3 regions of the Acidovorax sp. 107 genome follow, and region 3 is predicted to be linked to each of the others. Evidence: predicted binding sites of a transcription regulator. Region 3 holds the regulator's gene; each other region holds the start of a gene.
The links. The regulator sigma-54, encoded in region 3, starts transcription at its own class of promoters, with help from an activator protein. The targets are predictions, from matches to a motif close to TGGCANGNAANCTGCTTT.
Positions count from the first base shown of each region.

Region 1 (2,267 bases), 770 kb from region 3:
GGCCGGCAGCCTGCTCGCCGCCGAGGCCCTGGCGCCGCAATGCCGGGTGGTGGGTGTGGAGCCTGCAGCGGGCAATGACGGCCAGCAGTCGATCAAAGCCGGGCATGTGGTGCAGATTCCCACGCCCCACACCATTGCCGACGGCGCACAAACCCAGGCGCTGGGCCAGCTCACCTTCCCCATCATCCAGCGCCTGGCGGACGATATGGTCACGGTCACCGACGAACAACTGGTGGAGTCCCTGCGCTTTTTTGCCGAGCGCATGAAGATCGTGGTCGAGCCCACAGGCGCCCTGGCCTTTGCCGGGGCCCAGCACGGCAACGTGGACATCCATGGCGCGCGCGTCGGCATCCTCATCAGCGGCGGCAACGTCGATTTGTCGCGGCTGGCGCGGTTTCTGGCAGACTAGCCCCCACTTTTTCAATCATCGCGCGGTAGAGCGCGCCGGTGCATCGGCACCGAGGCCTCTGCCCTCCTCCTTTCAGGTTCCCCATGAGCAACGTCACCGTCATCACCCACCCCCTCGTCCAGCACAAGCTCACGCTGATGCGCAAGAAGGACGCCAGCACCAACAGCTTTCGCCGCCTGCTGGGCGAGCTGTCCACGCTGATGGCGTACGAAGTGACGCGCGACATGCCGCTGCAGGACGTGCAGATCGAAACCCCGCTGGAAACCATGACCGGCAAGATGATCGACGGCAAGAAGCTGGTGCTGGTCTCCATCCTGCGCGCGGGCAACGGCTTTCTGGACGGCATGCTCAACGTGGTGCCCGGCGCGCGTGTGGGCCACATCGGCCTGTACCGCGACCCGGCCACGCTGCAGCCCGTGGAGTACTACTTCAAGATGCCGTCCGAAATGGACGAGCGCGACATCATCGTGGTGGACCCCATGCTAGCCACCGGCAACTCGGCGGCCGCTTGCGTGGACCGTCTCAAGAAGCTCAACCCCCGCTCCATCAAGTTCGTCTGTCTGCTGGCCGCGCCCGAAGGCGTGGCCACGCTGCAAAAGGCGCACCCCGACGTGCCGATCTTCACCGCCGCCATCGACCGCGAGCTGAACGACCACGGCTACATCCTGCCGGGACTGGGCGATGCGGGCGACCGCATTTTTGGCACCAAATAAGCGCACAGCCCCTGCGGCCTGCACCAGCCACCCCGAGGCGCCTGCGCCCGGCGGTGGCTTTTTTCATGGCCGCTCGCTTCTGTCCGCCAATTTTTTACCACTTGGTGGCTTTCCTCTGGCAGACTTGCCAGCGGTTTGCCGCAGCCTGGGGCCCGACTGGCGCGCTCCTTGCTACACCAAGACATCTTCAACCCCTTGTTCGCTTGTCTGAAGGAACCCCACCATGACCACTCGCCGCATCTTTACCGGACGCCTGCTCTGCACCTCCATGGCCCTCTCGGCCGCCATGGCGATGGCGCCCTCTCTGGCCCTGGCACAGTCCAAGATCAAGGTCGCGGCGATCTACACGGTGCCTTTTGAACAGCAATGGGTCAGCCGCATCCACAAGGCCCTGAAGGCCGCCGAAGCACGCGGCGAGATCGAATACAAGGCCAGCGAAAACGTCAGCAACGCCGACTACGAACGCGTGATGCGCGAGTACGCCACCGGCGGCAACCAACTCATCCTGGGCGAAGCCTTTGCGGTGGAAGCCGCCGCCCGCAAGGTGGCCAAGGACTTCCCCAAGACGTCCTTCCTGCTCGGCTCCTCCGGCAAGCCGCAGGCGCCCAACTTCAGCGTGTTCGACAACTACATCCAGGAACCCGCCTACCTCAGCGGCATGGTGGCCGGCGGCATGACCAAGACCAACAAGATCGGTATGGTGGGCGGCTTCCCCATCCCCGAAGTCAACCGCCTGATGCACGCCTTCATGGCGGGCGCCAAAGAGACCAACCCCAAGGTCGAGTTCACCATCACCTTCATCAACAGCTGGTTTGACCCACCCAAGGCCAAGGAAGCCACCTTCGCCATGATCGACAAGGGTGCTGACGTGCTCTATGCCGAGCGCTTCGGTGTGAGCGACGCCGCCAAGGAAAAAGGCAAGCTCGCCATCGGCAACGTGATCAACACACAAGAGCAGTACCCCGACACCGTGGTCGCATCGGCCCTGTGGCACATGGAGCCCAGCATTGAGCGCGCGCTCAAGCTGGTCAAGGACGGCAAGTTCACCGCCGAGGACTACGGCCCGTATTCAATGATGAAGCACAAGGGCTCCGAACTCGCGCCCCTGGGCACGTTCGAGAAGAAGGTGCCTGCCGACATCGTCG
Region 1 is NZ_QBTZ01000001.1:2,040,054-2,042,320, forward strand. It holds gene C8C99_RS09625 (threo-3-hydroxy-L-aspartate ammonia-lyase) at 1-409, shown strand, start outside; gene upp (uracil phosphoribosyltransferase) at 493-1,122, shown strand; gene C8C99_RS09635 (BMP family protein) at 1,346-2,267, shown strand, end outside.
Region 1: a site for sigma-54 is predicted at 1,280-1,297, ahead of C8C99_RS09635 (BMP family protein). Genes of this name have one in related genera too.

Region 2 (2,267 bases), 2.1 Mb from region 3:
GATCTCTTCGGTGTTCTCGCCGCCCTGGAAGTCGCCCGCCGAGAACAGGTCGATGCCCGTGACCTTGAGCTTGGTGGACGTGAGCGAACCCTGGTAGCGGCCGATGCCGAACTCGGCCAAGTGGTTGGCCAGTACCTTGCCCTGCTCGAACAGCGGGGCCACCAGACCATAGGCAATGCCCCGGTGTGCGGCGCACTCGCCCACCGCGTAGATGCGGGCGTCGGTGGTGGTTTGCAGCGTGTCGCTCACCACGATGCCGCGGTTCACGTGCAGGCGCATCTTTTCTGCCAGCGCGGTGTTGGGGCGGATGCCCACGGCCATCACCACCAGGTCGGCGGGCACCTCGGTGCCGTCCTTGAACTTGACGCTGGCTACGCGGCCCTCGGCGTTGCCCACCAGCTCCTGGGTCTGTGCGCCCATCAGAAAGCGCATGCCACGGTCTTCCAGCGACTTTTGCAGCATCTTGCCCGCCACGTCATCGAGCTGGCGCTCCATCAGCGAGGGCATCACGTGCACCACGCTCACGGTCATGCCGCGTTTCATCAGGCCGTTGGCAGCCTCCAGGCCCAGCAGGCCGCCGCCGATGACGACGGCGTGCTTGTAGGTGGCGGCGGCGTCGATCATGGCCTGGGTGTCGGCAATGTCGCGATAGGCCAGCACGCCTTGGAGGTCCTTGCCGGGCACGGGCAGGATGAACGGGTTGGAGCCCGTGGCCATGATGAGGCGGTCGTACTCGGCGGTGATCACGTCGCCGTCCTTGCTGGTGGCGGTGACCACGCGGCGCACGCGGTCCACGTCGGTCACGGTGAAGCCGGTGTGCAGCGTGATGTGGTTGTCGGCGTACCACTGCCAGTCGTTGAGGATGATCTCGTCGATGGTCTGCTCGCCAGCCAGCACGGGCGACAGCAGAATGCGGTTGTAGTTGGGGTGCGGCTCGGCCCCGAAGACCGTGATGTCATACAGATCGGGGGCAATCTTGAGCAGCTCTTCCAGCGTGCGCACACCGGCCATGCCGTTCCCCACCATCACCAGTTTGAGCTTTTTCATCGTGACTCCGTCGGTTCCATCGCCTGGGCGATGCAGAAAACAAAAAAGGCGTCCACACGATGCAGCTCCGACGTTCCATCGAAACCGCATGTGGGGACGCCTTCGTCCATACAACCCCTTGGTGCGCCGTTGCACCGCTGAATTGCGTGGCCCTGCTGGGCCGTTGCTCTGGTTAAGCAATGCCCGTGCCAGGGTTTGTGCACTGATCTGGGGTGACATCACGTGCTCTGCGTGCGGCGGCGCCTGCATGCACCACCTTGGGCACAGAATCTGCATGGGGCTGGTGCATGAGTTTTGAACTGGACATCGGCCACACCTCGCAGGCCGGGCGCAACGAAGTCAACGAGGACTTTGCAGCCCTGGTGCTGGGGCAGGGGCGCGACCGAGAGCGTGGCGCCATTGCCGCCATTGCCGATGGCGTGAGCAGCGGCGGCAAGGGGCGCGAAGCCGCCCAGACCACGGTGAACACGCTGGTGAACGACTACTTCGCCACGCCCGACACCTGGGACACCACGGTGGCTCTGGATCGCATCCTGAGCGCGCACAACGGCTGGCTCGCGTCGATGAACCGGCGCCGCCAGCCTGCCGTGGGCCTGACCACGCTCACCGCTATCGTGCTGCGCGGCCAGTCGTACACGCTGGCCCATGTGGGCGACACGCGCGCCTATCTGCTGCGGGGCGGCCGGCTGCAACTGCTGACCACCGACCATGTGATGGCGCAGCGCGACTTTGCGCACCAGCTCACCCGCGCCATGGGGCTGGACGACCATGTGGTGGTGGACTACAGCCAGGGCGAACTGCACAGCGGCGACCTGCTGGTGCTGCTGTCCGACGGCGTGCACGGCAGCCTGCCCGAGCGCGAGCTGCGCCAGCTTCTGCAGGCGGACGCGAGTGCCCAGGCCCTGAGCGAGGAGATCACGCGGGCAGCCCTGCGCCGGGGCAGCACCGACAACGTGACCGCACTGGTGGTGCGGGTGCAGGGGGCGCTGGAGGCCACCTTGCAGGACGAGTCGCGCCGGGCTCAGCAGCTGCCGGTGCTGCCGCTGCTCAAGGTGGGTGAGCCGGTGGATGGCTTGGTGGTGACGGCGCTGGTGGCCGACAGCGGCATCCACCGCATCTACCAGGTGCGCGACCCGGCCACCCAGCGGTTGTATGCGCTCAAGACCCTGGTGCCCGCTCGCGCGCACGACGCACAAGAGCGCGCCACCCTGGCGCATGAG
Region 2 is NZ_QBTZ01000001.1:726,570-728,836, forward strand. It holds gene nirB (nitrite reductase large subunit NirB) at 1-1,047, opposite strand, end outside; gene C8C99_RS03435 (bifunctional protein-serine/threonine kinase/phosphatase) at 1,335-2,267, shown strand, end outside.
Region 2: a site for sigma-54 is predicted at 1,221-1,238, ahead of nirB (nitrite reductase large subunit NirB). Genes of this name have one in related genera too.

Region 3 (2,267 bases):
CTGGAAGAAACGCACGCGCGCTTCGGACACCAGGCTGAGCAACTGCGCGTTGTCCAGGTGCCCGCCCTGGTTCACATGGCTGATGTAGATCTGCAGCTCGGTGGCAAAACCGAAGTGCGCGGGGAGGTCGAAGACGATGCGGGCCATGGTGGGCTGCGGTGGGTAATACGGAAACAACAGAAAAGACTACGGCGGCGCTGGCGGGCAGTGCGCCACCTGCCGAGCGTCTACAAAGCCTTGCGCAAATTCGCCGGCGCGATCTTGAGCGCCTCGCGGTACTTGGCCACGGTGCGGCGGGCGCATTCGATGCCCTGCTCCTTGAGCATCTCGGCGATCTGGCTGTCGGACAGCGGCTTGGCCGGGTTTTCCGCCGACACGAACTGCTTGATCAGTGCGCGCACGGCCGTGCTCGATGCATTGCCGCCCGTTTCGGTGCCCAGGCCGGAGCCAAAGAAGTATTTCAGCTCGTAGGTGCCGATCGGCGTGGCCATGTACTTGGCGGTGGTCACGCGGCTGATGGTGGACTCGTGCAGGCCCAGTTCGTCAGCGATGTCGCGCAGCACCAGCGGGCGCATGGCCAGCTCGCCGTGGGTGAAGAAGTTCTTCTGCCGCTCGACGATGGCGCGCGAGACACGCAGGATGGTGTCAAAACGCTGCTGGATGTTCTTGATGAACCAGCGCGCCTCCTGCAGGCGCTGCTGCATGCCCTGGTGGCCCTCGCCGCCCTTGTGACCGCGCAGCGCGCCGGCGTAGATGTCGTGCACACGCAGGCGGGGCATCACATCGGGGTTGAGGCTGACGATGAAGTTGTGCTGGCCATCGCGGCCGTTGGCACGCCCGGCTTTGCGCACGATGACGTCGGGAATGATGATGTTGCGCTCAACATCGGCAAAACGGCGGCCAGGGCGCGGCTCCAAGCGGGCGATCAGGGCCATGGCGGCGCGCGTGCGCTCCTCGCCATCGCCACACAGCTGCGTCAGGCGGCGGATGTCGCGGCGGGCCAGCATCTCCAGCGGCTGCTGGCAGATGCGCAGCGCGGTCTGCACGGCGTCGGGGTCGGCATCGCTGTCTTCGTCGGCCGCCAGGGCGGTGAGCTGCAGCGTCAGGCATTCGGCCAGGTTGCGCGCGCCGACGCCCACAGGCTCCAGGCTTTGCAGCAGCCTTTGGGCCACCGTGAAGCGATGTACCAGTTCTTCGATCTGCTCCAGGTCGTCGGGCCCGGCGAGGCTGATCGCCAGCTCTTCGAGAGGCTCTTCCAGGTAACCGTCGTCGTTCAGCGATTCGATGAGAAAACGCAGTGCGGCCGTGTCCACGTCAGACAGCCGCAGCGACAGCGCCTGGCGGTGCAGGAAGGCCGTGAGCGATTCGTGCGAGCGCGCCAGTTCGGTGGCGTCGGCCTCGTCGCCCTCGGCGCCGTTATGGGTGCGGGCGGGGGCGTCGCCGCCCCACTCGGCATCATTGGGCACCATCTCGACGGTGCCGTCGCCGCTCCAGTCGGGCTCGTCGGTGCCTCCACCGGAGATTTCAGCATCATTTTGGCTTTCAGTGCTGGTGCTGCTTGCGCTGGCAGCTCCTGAAAACATAGCATCATCGGCACTGTAGTCGTCGGCCTGTGCGGGCGTGTCGGCGGCTTCCAGGCCAAACTCCTCACGCGGGGCTTCGTCGGCATTGCGTTCGAGGAACGGGTTTTCGTCGAGCATCTGCTCGACTTCCTGCGACAGTTCGAGCGTGGACAACTGCAGCAGCCGGATGGACTGCTGGAGCTGAGGGGTCAATGCAAGGTGCTGCGAGACGCGCAGCGACAGTCCAGGCTTCATCACATGCGGAAATGCTCGCCCAGGTACACCCGGCGCACTTCGGCGTTGTCCACGATCTCGGAGGGCGTGCCCTGGGCCAGTACGCGGCCGTCGCTGATGATGAAGGCGTGGTCGCAGATGCCCAGCGTCTCGCGCACGTTGTGGTCGGTGATGAGCACACCGATGCCCCGCGCCTTCAGGAAGCCGATGATGCGCTGGATCTCGATCACGGCGATGGGGTCGATACCGGCGAAGGGTTCGTCCAGCAGGATGAAACGTGGCTGGGTGGCCAGGGCGCGGGCAATCTCGACGCGGCGGCGCTCGCCGCCCGACAGCGCCAGGGCGGGCGAGGCACGCAGGTGGTCCACGCGCAGCTCCTGCAGCAGGGCTGTCAGGCGCTCTTCGATGGCATCGCGCGACAGCGGCTGGCCGTCATCGGCGCGCTGCAGTTCCAGCACGGCGCGCACGTTT
Region 3 is NZ_QBTZ01000001.1:2,807,801-2,810,067, forward strand. It holds gene C8C99_RS13175 (thioesterase family protein) at 1-147, opposite strand, end outside; gene C8C99_RS13180 (RNA polymerase factor sigma-54) at 228-1,817, opposite strand; gene lptB (LPS export ABC transporter ATP-binding protein) at 1,817-2,267, opposite strand, start outside.